Regions from separate parts of the Kitasatospora sp. McL0602 genome, predicted to be linked through region 1. Evidence: predicted binding sites of a transcription regulator. Region 1 holds the regulator's gene; the other holds the start of a gene.
The links. The regulator HrcA, encoded in region 1, represses chaperone genes, less so after heat shock. The targets are predictions, from matches to a motif close to TTNGCACTCNGNNNNNCNGAGTGCNAA.
Positions count from the first base shown of each region.

Region 1 (6,996 bases):
CGGCCCAGGTCCCAGCCGATGATCTTCCGGGAGAGCTTCTCGACGATCAGCTGCGAGGTGTGGCCGCCCTGGTTCTCCCGGAGGTCGACGATCACGCCCTCCTTGGCCATCTCGACCCGCAGGTCGCGGTGCAGCTGCGCCCAACCGGTGCCGACCATGTCGGGCACGTGCAGGTACCCGAGCCGCCCGCCGGACAGCTCCCGGACGGCGGCCCGGCGGCCGGCGACCCAGTCGTGGTAGCGCAGCGCCTCCTCGCTCGCCAGCGGCACCACCACCGGGTGGCGCTCGTCGCCGCCGGGCGCGGCGACGGTCAGCTCGACGGGCTGGCCCGCCGTCCCGGCCAGCAGCGGGGCGGGCCCGGCGACGGCGTCCACCGGGCGGCCGTTGACGGCGAGCAGCGCGTCCCCGGCGCGGACGGCCACCCCGGGGGCGGCCAGCGGCGAGCGGGCCCGCGGGTCGGAGGACTCGCCGGGCAGCACCCGGGCGACCCGCCAGACCTCGCCGTCCCTGACCAGGTCGGCGCCGAGCAGGCCCTGCCGCCGCGCCGCGTCGGTGCCCCGGCCGGGCGGCACCACGTACGCGTGCGAGGTGCCGAGCTCGGCGACGGTCTCCCAGAGCACGTCGGACAGCTCGTCGTGCGAGCCGACCCGGTCGACCAGCGGCCGGTAGCGGGCCAGCGCACCCGCCCAGTCGAAGCCGCCGAGGTCGGCCCGCCAGTAGTTGTCCCGCATCAGGCGGCCGTTCTCGTCGAACATCTGCCGCCACTCGGCCGCCGGGTCGACCGTCACCCTGATCCGGGCCAGGTCGACGTCGAGCTCCTCGTCGTCACCGGCCTTGTGCCCGGCGGGCACCACCCGCAGCGAGCCCTGGTCGAGCACCACCAGCCGCTGGCCGTCGCCGCTGACGAAGGCGTGGTCCAGCTCGGAGACCAGCTCCTCGGCGCGGAGCTTCTTCAGGTCGAAGCGCTCCAGCGTCGCCCGGGGCTGCTCGGCCTCCGGGGAGGCCGCGTTGTCGCCGCTCTCGCCGGTCAGCGGCAGCCGCGTCCAGAGCACCCCGTCCTTGGCCGTCCCCAGGTGGCCGAACCGGCCGCCCTCGACCGGGAAGGGGATGATCCGGTCGGCGATGCCCTCCAGGTCGACCCGGGTGACGGGCGGCGCGTCGGCGGCCTCGTCCTCCCCGTCGTCCTTCTTGCCGTCCTTGGTGTCCTTGGCGTCCTTGGCGTCCTTCTTCGGCTCGTCGTCCTCGTCCCCGACCGGCCGACCGGCCCGCTGCGGGCCGAACGGTGACGGGGTGTCGGCGGCCAGCGTGATCAGGTGCGGGCGGCAGCCGGTCGGGAAGGAGAGGTCGAAGACGTGCGCGTCGTAGACCGGGTCGAAGTGCCGGACGGAGAGGAAGGCCAGGTGCCTGCCGTCCGTCGTGAAGGCGGGCGCGTAGTCGACGAAGCGCGCCGGGGTGGCCTCGGCGACCGTACGGTCCGCCAGGTCGGCCAGCATGATCTGGCGCAGGCTCCAGGGCCCGAGCGCGGGCTGCGACCAGGCCAGCCAGCCGGAGTCCGGCGAGTACGCCAGCCCCTGCACCTCGCCGTCGGCGCTGCGGGCCAGCTCGTGCACGGCGCCGTCGGCGAGGGTGACCAGCAGCACCCGGCCGTCGTGGGCGGCGACGGCCACCTGGGCGCCGTCCGGCGACACGGCCAGCTCCTGCACCCGGCCGAGCTGCCCGGCGGCGAGCCGGCGCCGCTCGGCGCCCAGCACCGCCGGGGCGTACTCGATCGCGTCGTCGCCCTCGGCGTCGCTGACCCAGAGCGCGCCCTGCTCGCCGTCCGCACCGGGGACGACGGCGACCAGCCGGGCCCGGACGCCAGGCGTCTCCGACAGCACCCTGGCGGGGCCCTCGCGGTGCGTCAGCCAGTGCACCGTGCCGCGCACCAGGGCGACCGAGGCCCGCCCGGTGCGGTCCGGGGCGGCCTCCTCCAGGTGCCCGGCGGCCGGGACGGGGTGCGGGCGGCGGCCCGTCCGGGGCCCGGCCGGACGGACGTCTAGCCGGCGCGGCTCCGCGCCTTCGAGGTCGTCGAGCAGCCAGATCTCGCCCGCGCTGTGCCAGATCACCCGGGTGCCGTCGGTGGCGGCGTCCCGGGCGTAGAAGCCCTCACCGGGCGTCGCCCCGCCGGAGTGCCGACGCAGGTCGGTGCCGTCCGGGAGGCTGGACCAGAGCTGCCCCACGCCCTCGTGGTCGGAGAGGAAGGCCACCCGGCCGCCCACCCAGAGCGGGGAGGCGATGTTGCCGCCGAGGCCACCGTGCAGCCGCTCGAAGCGCTCCGCACCGATCCAGAGCTTGCCGACCTGGCCGCCCCGGTAGCGCTTCCACCGCGCCGGGTCGCTCGCGGCGGCCGAGAGCAGCAGCGCACGCGGCCCGCCCGGCTCCAACGCCAGCCCGCTCACCGGCCCGTACGGCAGCCGCTCCGGCTCGCCCCCGTCCAGCGGCAGCGCGTACGCCCAGGTGTGCCGCCCGCTGGCGTGCCCCGCCGAGCTGACCGCGATCGGCCGCCCGTCCGCAGTCCAGCCGCGCAGGCCGGTGGTGCCGCTCCCCCAGTACGTCAGCCGCCGCGACGACCCGCCGTCGACCGGTGCCAGCTGGATCTCCGGGCGGCCGTCCCGCAGCGAGGTCCAGGCGACGTGCCGCCCGTCCGGCGAGAACCTCGGGTGCCGGACGGGAGCCTGATCGGCCGTCAGCCGCCAGGCCCGCCCGCCGCCCACCGGCGCGAGCCAGAGGTCGTCCTCGGCGACGAAGGTGACGAGGTCACCGTGCACATGGGGGTGGCGCAGGTACGCGCCCTGGTCGGAGCTCCACGGTTCGTTCACTGCGCCACTGTATGCAGCACCGCACAGCAACGCGGCACGTTTCACTCAGAGGGCATCCATGCACTACCCAGGGGCGCGCCGGTTACGTACGCGCTACTGCCAGCGGCCCGTGCGGCCGAGCAGGAGGGCGCCTGCGGCGACGCCTGCGGTGGAGGTTCGGAGGACGGACGGGCCGAGGCGGTAGGGATGGGCGCCGGCTTCGGCGAAGGCGGCGAGTTCGTCGGGGGAGACTCCGCCCTCGGGGCCGACGATCAGGATGATGTCTCCGGTGGGCGGGAGGTCGGCGGTGGCGAGGGGGGTCGCGCCCTCCTCGTGCAGGACTCCGGCCAGGGCGGCGGCGGAGAGCAGGGGGGCCAGCTGGCGGGTCGTCATCAGCTCCCGCACCTCGGGGAACCGCAGGCGGCGGGCCTGCTTGCCCGCCTCCCGGGCGGTGGCCCGCCACTTGGCGAGAGCCTTGGCGCCGCGCTCGCCCTTCCACTGGGTGATGCAGCGGGAGGCGGCCCAGGGGATCACCACGTCGACGCCGACCTCGGTCATCGTCTCGACGGCCAGCTCGCCCCGGTCGCCCTTGGGCAGTGCCTGGACGACCACGATCCGGGGGCTCGGCTCGGCCTCCCGCCTGACCTCCCCGACCGTCACGTCGAGCGCGTCCTTGCCGAGCACCGCGGCGACGGTGCCGTCGACGCCGAGCCCGAGCCCGTCCGCGAGGGTGACCGCCTCACCGGGCTCCAGCCGCTTCACGGCGGCGGCGTGCCGCCCTTCCGCCCCGTCGAGCCGCACCACGGCGCCGGGCAGTGCCCCGGCCAGCCGCTCGGTCTCGACGACGAACACGGGCGCGGTCATACGGCGAACCTCCGGTACGTGGTGGGTGAAGCCCGAGGGGCGCGGGGCTCTGTCCGAGCCCCGCGCCCCTGGAGAAAACGTGAAGACCTACCGCCCGTTGAAGGCGTCCTTCAGCCGGGAGAACAGACCCTGCTGGCCCGGGGCGAAGGTGCCCGAGGGGCGCTCCTCGCCGCGCAGGATGGCGAGCCGCCGCAGCAGATCCTCCTGCTCCGGGTCGAGCTTCGTGGGCGTCTGCACCTCGACATGCACTATCAGGTCGCCTCGGCCGCCGCCGCGCAGATGCGTGATGCCCCGGCCGTGCAGCGGGATCGACTGCCCGGACTGCGTGCCGGGGCGGATGTCGACCTCCTCCAGACCGTCCAGGGTCTGCAGCGGCACCTGGGTGCCGAGCGAGGCGGCCGTCATCGGGATGGTGACCGTGCAGTGCAGGTCGTCGCCGCGCCGCTGGAAGGTCGCGTGGGTGGTCTCGGCGATCTCGACGTAGAGGTCACCGGGCGGGCCGCCGCCGGGGCCGACCTCGCCCTCACCGGCCAGCTGGATGCGGGTGCCGTTGTCGACACCGGCGGGGATCTTGACGGTGAGCGTGCGGCGGGCCCGGACGCGGCCGTCGCCGGCGCACTCGGGGCACGGGGTCGGCACGACAGTGCCGAAGCCCTGGCACTGCGGGCAGGGCCGGGAGGTCATCACGTTGCCGAGGAACGACCGGGTGACCTGGGAGACCTCGCCCTTGCCGCGACACATGTCACAGGTCTGCGCCGAGGTGCCGGGGGCGGCACCCTCACCGGAGCAGGTGGTGCAGGTCACGGCGGTGTCGACCTGGAGCTCCTTGGTGGTGCCGAACGCGGCCTCCTCCAGGGTGATCTCCAGTCGGATCATCGCGTCCTGCCCGCGGCGGGTGCGCGAGCGCGGCCCGCGCTGGCCGGAGGCCGCGCCGAAGAAGGCGTCCATGATGTCGGAGAAGCCGAAGCCCGCCGCACCGGCGCCGAAGCCGCCCGCGCCACCGCCGCCGCCCGGCGACAACGGGTCGCCACCGAGGTCGTAGACCTGGCGCTTGCCCGGGTCGGAGAGCACCTCGTAGGCGGCGTTGATCTCCTTGAACCGCTCCTGCGTCTTCGGGTCCGGGTTGACGTCCGGGTGCAGTTCACGGGCAAGGCGCCGGAACGCCTTCTTGATCTCGTCCTGCCCCGCATCCCGTCGGACGCCGAGTACCGCGTAGTAGTCCGTGGCCACCAAATGCTCCGCTTGTTCCGCCTCTAGAAGTGCTGCGACGAGTCCGCGAGGCGATGGCCCCGCGGCTTACTGCTCAGGATTCGGCCAGGATCTGACCCACGTACCGTGCGACCGCACGGACCGCCCCCATTGTGCCGGGGTAGTCCATCCGGGTCGGGCCGATCACACCCAGCTTTGCCACGCTCTCGTCGCCCGAACCGTAACCGACGGAGACGACGGAGGTGGAATTGAGCCCCTCGTACTCGTTCTCCCGGCCGATCCGGACGGTCATCCCGGCGTCCGCCGTCTCGCCCAGCAGGCGGAGCAGGACGACCTGCTCCTCCAGGGCCTCCAGGACGGGCTGGATGGTGAGCGGGAAATCGTGCCCGAACCGTGTCAGGTTCGCCGTGCCGGCGAGCATGATCCGCTCTTCGTTCTGCTCGGCGAGGGTCTCGAAGAAGGTCGCCAGCACCGTGGTGACGGTCGGCCGGTCGGCCGCCTCGAATGCGGCCGGGAGGTCCTCCAGCAGACCGGGCACGTCGGGCAGCCGCTGACCGCCCGCACGCGCGTTCAGCCGGGCCCGCAGCTCCGCGAGGACGGTCTCACCGACCGTGCCGGGGCAGTCGACCATCCGCTGCTCGACCCGGCCGGTGTTGGTGATCAGGACGAGCATCACCTTGGCGGGGGCCAGCGCGACCAGCTCGACGTGCCGGACGGTGGAGCGGGAGAGCGAGGGGTACTGGACGACCGCGACCTGTCTGGTCAGCTGCGCGAGCAGCCGGACCGTCCGGGCGACGGTGTCGTCCAGGTCGACCGCGCCGTCGAGGAAGTGCCGGATGGCGCGCCGCTCGGGCGCGCTCATCGGCTTGACCTCGGCCAGCCGGTCGACGAAGAGCCGGTAGCCCTTGTCGGTGGGGATGCGGCCCGCGCTGGTGTGCGGCTGGTGGATGTAGCCGTCCTCCTCCAGCGCCGCCATGTCGTTGCGCACCGTCGCCGGGGAGACCCCGAGGCTGTGCCGCTCGACCAGGGCCTTGGAGCCTACGGGCTCCTCGGTGCCGACGTAGTCCTGGACGATGGCGCGCAGCACGGCGAGCTTGCGGTCGTCCAACGGACGGAGGTCACGGCGGGTGTCGAGCTGCCGCGCGTCGGACTTGCGTTCGTCGGGCCTGCGCTCGCTGAATCGCTCGTTGACTCGTTCGTTGTGCACGGCACGCACCTCCGTCTTCGTCCGTTGTGCTGGTAGCTGACGGGCCCTTTGGCACTCTGAAAGGCAGAGTGCCAGAACCGTACCTGCCAGTGTAAGGCCCCCTCACGGCGGCAGGAACGGCCCGCTTGAGTGATCCTCGTCCGATTCCGGGCCGGATCTCCCGCGCGGGGGCGGTGCCTGCGCGGCCGTCGGGTGGCAGCATCGAAGACGGAACGTGATACCGGGCATTGGGATCGAAGGAGCCGTGATGTCGCCGTCACCCCAGCACTCCCGCTTCGCACCCGACCGAGGGCTGACCGGTCGGATGATCACCACGATGTTCCTGATCGGGTTGCTCTACGTCGGCTTCACCGGGGTGCTGATCGTCCTGCTGCGCGGGGCGTGGCCGCTGATCGTGCTGATCTCGGGCGGGCTCTTCGTCGCCCAGTTCTGGTTCAGCGACAAGATCACCGAACGGGCGATGGGTGCCCGCGCGGTCACCCCCGAGCAGTACCCGCAGCTGCACGGCACCATCGACCGGCTCTGTGCGCTGGCCGACATGCCCAAGCCCCGCGTCGCCGTCGCGGACAACGACATGCCGAACGCCTTCGCCACCGGCCGCAACCCGCAGAACGCCGTGGTCTGCGTCACCACCGGCCTGCTCCGCCGCCTGGAGCCGGAGGAGCTGGAGGGCGTCCTCGCGCACGAGCTCTCGCACGTCGCCCACCGGGACGTCGCGGTGATGACGATCGCCGGCTTCCTCGGTGTGCTGGCGGGCATGATGACCCGGATCGCCCTCTACGGCGGCTTCATGGGCGGCAACCGGAACAACAACAACGACAGCAACGCGGCGATCGCGATGCTGGTCATCCCGCTGGTCAGCATGGTCGTGTACGCGAT
Region 1 covers NZ_CP197246.1:5,276,736-5,283,731, reverse strand. Annotated here, with positions in the region: gene ACR68M_RS24015 (S41 family peptidase) at 1-2,858, opposite strand, end outside; gene ACR68M_RS24010 (16S rRNA (uracil(1498)-N(3))-methyltransferase) at 2,952-3,701, opposite strand; gene dnaJ (molecular chaperone DnaJ) at 3,789-4,931, opposite strand; gene hrcA (heat-inducible transcriptional repressor HrcA) at 5,005-6,018, opposite strand; gene htpX (zinc metalloprotease HtpX) at 6,365-6,996, shown strand, end outside.

Region 2 (6,996 bases), 2.4 Mb from region 1:
CCTCGGGATCGGCGTCGCGCTCGGCCAGAACGGCCTCGGCATCACCTTCAACAACGCCGAGCTGACGCAGGTGCTCGGCTACGCCGCCCTGGTCGTCATCCTCGCCGAGGGCGGACTCAAGACCAGCCTCAAGGCGATCAAGCCGGTGATCCCGGCCGCGACCGTCCTCGCCACCCTCGGCGTCGCCGCCAGCGTCTTCATCACCGCCGCCGGGGCGCACTGGCTCGGCGGCTTCGACTGGCGGGTCTCCCTGCTGCTCGGCGCCATCGTCTCCTCGACCGACGCCGCAGCCGTCTTCTCCGTCCTGCGCCTGGTGCCGCTGCCACCCCGGCTGACCGGTCTGCTGGAGGCCGAATCCGGCTTCAACGACGCACCCGTCGTCATCCTGGTGGTCGCCTTCGCCACCACCGGCCCGCTCGACTCCTGGTACGTCCTGGTCGGCACGATCATCGCCGAGCTGGCGATCGGCCTGGCCGTCGGTTACGCCGTCGGCAAGCTCGGCGCGTACGCCGTGAAGCGCGTCGCGCTGCCCTCCTCCGGCCTCTACCCCATCGCCGTGCTGTCGCTCGCCCTGCTCGCCTACGCGGGCGGCGCCCTCCTGCACGGCTCCGGCTTCCTCGCCGTCTACATCGCCTCGGTGCTGCTGGGCAACGCCAAACTGCCGCACGGCCCCGCCGTCCGCGGCTTCGCCGACGGGCTCGCCTGGATCGGGCAGATCGGCATGTTCGTCGTGCTCGGCCTGCTCTGCAACCCCGACACCATGGGCTCGGCGATCGTGCCCGCGCTCGTCATCGGCGCCGTGCTGGTCTTCTTCGCCCGCCCGGTCTCCGTACTGCTCACCATGACGCCCTTCCGGCTGCCCTGGCGCGAGCAGGCCCTGCTGAGCTGGGCCGGGCTGCGCGGCGCCGTCCCCATCGTGCTCGCGACCATCCCGCTGGTCTCCGACATCCCGCAGGCCCAGGAAGTCTTCAACATCGTCTTCATCCTGGTCGTCGTCTTCACCCTGCTCCAGGGCCCGACGCTGCCGCTCGTCGCCCGCTGGCTGCGGATCGGCGACGGCTCGATGGGCCAGGATCTCGGCATCGAATCCGCACCGCTGGAGCGCCTGCACGGCCAGCTGCTCTCCGTCGCACTCTCCCCCGCCTCCCGGATGTCCGGCGTCGAGGTCAGCGAACTCCGGCTGCCCGCCGGGGCCGCCGTCACCCTCGTGGTGCGCGAGGGCGCCAGCTTCGTCCCCGACAAGGCGACCGTGCTGCGGGCCGGCGACGAACTCCTCGTCGTCACCACCGACGAGGTCAGCGAGGCGGCCGAACGACGGCTGCGCGCGGTCGACCAGGGCGGCAAGCTCGCGGGGTGGCTGCACGGGCGGGGGTGAGGGGCGAGGGGGCGTGCGGGCCGGGCCTTCAGGTCGTGTGTTTTCCGCGACGTTCACCTTGTGTTCGCGGGTGATTGTCGGGCTCGGCGCGTAGTATGAGAGCACAAGCTTCAGTAACAACCTGAACACCCGCTACATCTGCCTGAAGCAGAGTTGGCGCGACCGCTCGGCGGCCGCGGTCCGCAGCACCTTCTGCCCTCTGGTCCCCGTAACCCGGGAACGACCAGCCGGACCCGGTATCACCCCGGTCGACGCGCGAGAGGACGACTCTCGGCGCCGTCGGGGTCACCCATACCCCTTCCGCGCTACCAGGCAGCAGGAAGGACCGACCGTGACGGCCCCCCGAACGGTCGAGACCCCCGCACGAGTCGGCTACGGTGCGCTGCTGCGCACCCCCGGAGCATGGACGTTCCTGCTCCCCGCCTTCGCCGCGCGCCTCCCCTACGCCATGCTCAGCCTGGGCATCGTGCTACTGGTCTTCGACACCCACGGCTCGTACGGCACCGCCGGTGCCGTCGCGGCGGTCTCCGCCGTGGCCCAGGCGTTCGTCGGGCCGCAGACCGGGCGGCTCGCCGACCGGTACGGCCAGTCCGCCGTCCTGCTGCCCAGCGTCGCCGTGCACGCCGTCTCGGTCGGCGCCCTGATCGCGCTGGCCGTCGGCCACGCCCCGGTCTGGACGCTCTTCCTGGCCGCCGCCCCCGCCGGGGCCTCCGTGCCGCAGATCGGCGCGATGGTGCGCTCCCGCTGGGTCGCCAAGCTGTCGGGCGCCCAGTCGTCCGGTGCTGAGGGCTCGCCGCAGAAGCTGAACACCGCCTTCGCCTTCGAGTCCGTCACCGACGAGTTCACCTTCGTCATCGGTCCGGTGCTCGCCACCGCCATCGCGACCGCCGTCAACCCCTCCGCCGGGCTGATCGCCGAGGCCACGCTGACCGTCGTCGGCGGGCTCGCCTTCGCGGCCCAGCGCCGCACCGCCCCCGCCCGGCACCCCCTGGTGCCCGGTGCGGAGCGCGTCTCGGCCCTCTCCTCGCCCGGTGTCCGGCTGCTGGCCGGCTCCTTCCTCGGCGTCGGCACCGTCTTCGGCGCCATGCAGGTCTCCGTCACCGCCTTCGCGAAGGCGGCCGGCCAGCCGGGCGTCAGCGGCATCGTCTACGGCATCTTCGCGGGCGGCAGCATGCTGGCCGGGGCGCTCTACGGCATGGTCGCCTGGCGGCGCCCGGCCCGGCAGCGGATGCTCGGCAGCTACGCGCTGCTGGTGCTCGGCTGCTCGACGCTCTGGGCGATGCCCAACCTCACCTCCCTCGCCGTCGCCGGGCTGATCTGCGGCCTCGCCATCGCGCCGACGCTGATCACCGGGTACACCCTGGTCGAGTCGCTCGTCGCGGACGGCGCCAAGACCGAGGCCTTCACCTGGCTGACGGGCGCCATCGGGCTCGGCCTGGCCGCCGGTTCCACCGCCGCCGGGCAGCTGATCGACGGCCACGGCGCCTCGGCCGGGTTCGTGATGCCGGTCGCCGGGGCCGGCCTCGGGCTGGCCGCCCTGGTCGCGCTGCGGCGCCTGCTCGTGCCGCCGACCACCGCCAGCCGCACGGTGGCGCGCAGCGCGGCGCCTGTTGCTGTGACTGTTGCGGCGCCTGTTGCGGCGCCTGTTGCGGCGCCTGTTGCGGCGCCTGTAGCGGTGACCGTCGCTGCGCCTGTTACCGGGCAGTTGGTCGGAGCTTCGAAGGGCTGAAGTGTTCTGTCGTCCTAGCGCCTTCGGGCTATCTCACACCTGGGGCGCTGGACTGATCCAGCGGAATGCCGCATCATTGACCGTCGTTAGCACTCATCAGGCGAGAGTGCCAGGGGGAAGTGCAGGAGGAAGCCAAGTGCCCACGTACCAGTACCAGTGCACCGAGTGTGGCAGCGGCCTTGAGGCGGTGCAGAAGTTCACCGACGACGCGCTGACCACGTGCCCCGCATGCCAGGGGAAGCTCCGGAAGGTCTTCTCGGCGGTGGGTGTGGTGTTCAAGGGCTCGGGCTTCTACCGGACCGACAGCCGCTCCTCCTCGACCAGCTCGGTGAGCGGATCGTCGTCGGGGTCCTCCTCGTCGTCCTCCTCCTCTCCGTCCGCCGCTCCGGCGGCGGCCTCGGCTTCGTCGTCCTCGTCCTCGTCGAGCAGCTCGGGCTCCGGCTCGGGCTCCAGCTCCGCGAGCTGACGTACGCGCTCCGCAGGGGCCCGGCACCGTGGATCGGTGCCGGGCCTTCTGGCGTTCTCCGGGCGGCCCGGCGGCACAGCGGCACACGGGGGCCTGGGAGGGCGGCGGTTAGCCCGTGTGGGGGATGCGAGTTATCCACACCCCGGGGTTATCCACAGGTATGGGGATGGGGATTCCGCGTCTTCCGTCGGCGGCGCACTCTGGATCACGCGAGGCCGACCGGGCTCGCGTGATCCGATCAGAGGCGGTGCCACAGCCATGACCTCTCAGCTGGAGCCCCTGCTCCTCCCCTACTCCTCCCGCCCCGCCTGGGCCCCCGTGCCCACCGCCGCCCCCTCCGTGCCGCCCAGGCGTACGGTGCCCGTGTTCGCGCCGATCCGGCGTGGGTCGGGTGGGCGGCACCGGCTCCGACAGGCCGTCCGGCACCGGCCCGGGGTGGTGGTGGCCGGGCTGCTGGCCGCCTCCACCACGCTCACCGCCGGGCCGCTGCGCGTCGGGCCGCCACCGGCGGTGGTGGCTGGCCCGGCGATGGCCGGTCCAGCAGCCGCCGGTCCAGCGCCGGCTGCCCGGCAGAGCGGGGCGCCGCCCCAACCTCAGGGGGCGTCAACCACGCGCCGCCGGATTCACCCGTGACCTTGTCGGTCGATCGTCGTTCTGCGCGGCATGAAGGGCTTCAAGGAATTCCTGCTCCGCGGCAATGTCATCGACCTCGCCGTCGCCGTCGTCATCGGCGCGGCATTCACCAACATCGTCAACGCCTTCGTGAAAGGTGTCATCGACCCCATCGTCGGGCTGTTCGGCAGCGAGGATCTCGCCTCGTACTCCTCGTGCATCAAGGGCCCCTGCGCCATGGACGAGACCGGCCACGTCACCAGTGGCGTCTTCATCCTCTGGGGCTCCGTGCTGAGTGCCGTCCTGCAGTTCGTCATCACGGCCGCCGTCGTCTACTTCGCCCTGATCGTCCCCATGAAGCGCTACATGGCCAACCACAAGACGGTCGAGCAGGCCTCGGCAGAGGCCGAGGCCCAGGAGGTCGTCCTGCTCACCGAGATCCGCGACGCGCTGGTCCGCCAGGGCTGAGCCCGCTCCCCCGGCTCCCCCGCCGGCTTCCCCGTAACCGGCCGCCTCACTACCCGTGGTGCGGCGGCCGCTGACTCAGGTACCAGTCCAGCCCACGCCCGCCACCGCTCCCCGAGGCGGAGCTCTCGCCCCAGCCACCATCGGTGTCGTCACTGCTCTGGCGGTCCAGCGGGTCGCTGAAGACCAGCTTCGCCTTCCGCGGCACGTCCTGACCGTCCTGCTGCGGCTCCTGCTGCTCCGGCCGCTGCTCCTGCTGCTCGCCCATCCGACCGGCTCCTCTGCTCTGTCCTGCCGCCCGCCACCAACGACTCAAGCGTAGGCCGCACGACGATGGACCCCGGCCACGGCCGGAGAGGCCGTACCGGGGTCCACCATCCACTACTCCTGCTACTGCTGGTGCATCCTGCTCAGGCCGCCTCGAAGCCGGAGTGGTCCGCGATCTTCTTCAGCTCCGCCAAGGCGTGCTTCTCGATCTGCCGAATCCGCTCACGCGTCAGGCCGTGCTGCTTGCCGACCTCGGTGAGGGTGCGCTCGCGGCCGTCCTCCATCCCGTACCGGGACCGGATGATCGAGGCCGTCCGGTCGTCCAGCCGGCCGATCAGGTCGTCCAGCTCCTCACGGCGGAGCATGACCATCACGGCATCCTCCGGGGAGGTCGCACCGGTGTCCTCCACGAGGTCTCCGAACTGGGTCTCGCCCTCGTCGTCGACCGACATGTTCAGACTGACCGGGTCACGTGCCCAGTCCAGTACGTCCTTGACCCGCTGCTCGGTGGAGTCGAGCTCGGCCGCCACCTCCGCCGGGTCCGCCTCCCGGCCCAGTTCCTTCGCCTTCTCACGCTGCACGCGCCGGATACGCCCGAGCTCCTCGACCAGATGGACGGGCAGCCGGATCGTCCGGGACTGATCGGCGATCGACCGCGTGATCGCCTGCCGGATCCACCACGTCGCGTACGTGGAGAACTTGAACCCCTTCGCGTAGTCGAACTTCTCGACCGCGCGGACCAGACCGGCGTTGCCCTCCTGGATGAGGTCGAGCAGCGGTAGCCCGCTCCGCGGGTAGCGCCGGGCCACCGCAACCACCAACCGGAGATTGGAGCGGATGAACACGTCCTTGGCGCGCTCGGCGTCCTCGGCTATGACCTCGAGCTCCTCGCGTTTCACGCCCTTCGGGAGGGTGCCTTGCTCCAGCAGGTGCTGGGCGTAGACGCCGGCCTCGATGCGCAGGGACAGCTCGACCTCCTCGGCGGCGTCGAGCAGGGGTGTCCTGGCGATCTCGTCGAGGTACATGCCGACAAGGTCGCGGTCGGCCTCGTAGTTGGTCGGGCGAGCCGAGCGAGTCCGGTCGGCCCTTTCGCGAACGACGGCACGAGTGGCCATGCTTGCTCCCTTACTGCTGGTACCGGTCTTCCTGCTTGTCCGCCCCTGTCCGTCCGCTTTCTCTCTCCGCTCTCCACCCGGCCGGGGCCAGCCGGGGCAACAGAGATGCGGGCCTCAGAGAGGCTCACACGTAACGATCCAACGCACAGAAATCGGACAACATTCCCAACTTGGCCAGATTCCTCGTTCGATGCAGTATCCTGCGGAATTTCTCCCGGCTCATCGACCGAGCGTGACGGGGCGGCGACCTGGAGTGTCACTGCGTGCTCCCGCTACGGACAGGCGAACAACACCGGCCATCCGCAGCGTCTACCCACAAAAGATGCCAAATCGCTATCCGCTCGGCGCCGGTTCCACCACTCCCACTGGGAAGGTGTCAGCCATGCACCTGTCCACCGACGGCACCCGCACCGACCCCGGCGTCCCACCCGGCGCCGAGGCCGAGTCCGCCGTCCACCGCCGCACCCTCCGGTACGCCGTCGTCGCGCTGAGCTGCGCCGCCCTGCTCGGGTTGCTGCTGGGCCTGGTGACGAGCCACTGGGGGCCGCTGGCCCGGCTCGACCAGAGCTGGGTGAACGGGCTGCACCACTTCGCGCGGAACCACACCGCGTGGACGGCCTCGATGCAGACCCTGACCGACATCGGCGGGCCGCTCACCATGCGCGTCCTGCTCGGCCTGGCCGCCGTCTGGCTGTGGTCGGTCGGCGCACGCTTCCTCGCGAGCTGGGCCGCGGTCCTACTGCTGATCGGCTGGCTGGCCGGCGCCGCGGGCAAGGCCGCCGTCGGCCGACCCCGCCCGGTGTTCACCGACCCGGTCGCGCAGGCATCCGAGAGCTCCTTCCCGTCCGGGCACGCCCTGGCCGCCGCCGTGACCTGCGCCGCGCTGGTCATCCTGGTCTGGCCGCAGGCCAATCGGGCGGGCCGGGCGGCCGCCTGCACGGCCGCCGGGCTGGCCACCTTCGCGGTC
Region 2 covers NZ_CP197246.1:2,897,125-2,904,120, forward strand. Annotated here, with positions in the region: gene ACR68M_RS13070 (potassium/proton antiporter) at 1-1,375, shown strand, start outside; gene ACR68M_RS13075 (MFS transporter) at 1,707-3,104, shown strand; gene ACR68M_RS13080 (FmdB family zinc ribbon protein) at 3,241-3,570, shown strand; gene ACR68M_RS13085 (hypothetical protein) at 3,829-4,203, shown strand; gene mscL (large conductance mechanosensitive channel protein MscL) at 4,234-4,650, shown strand; gene ACR68M_RS13095 (hypothetical protein) at 4,700-4,915, opposite strand; gene ACR68M_RS13100 (sigma-70 family RNA polymerase sigma factor) at 5,058-6,029, opposite strand; gene ACR68M_RS13105 (phosphatase PAP2 family protein) at 6,412-6,996, shown strand, end outside.
Region 2: a site for HrcA is predicted at 3,191-3,217, ahead of ACR68M_RS13080 (FmdB family zinc ribbon protein). Genes of this name have one in related genera too.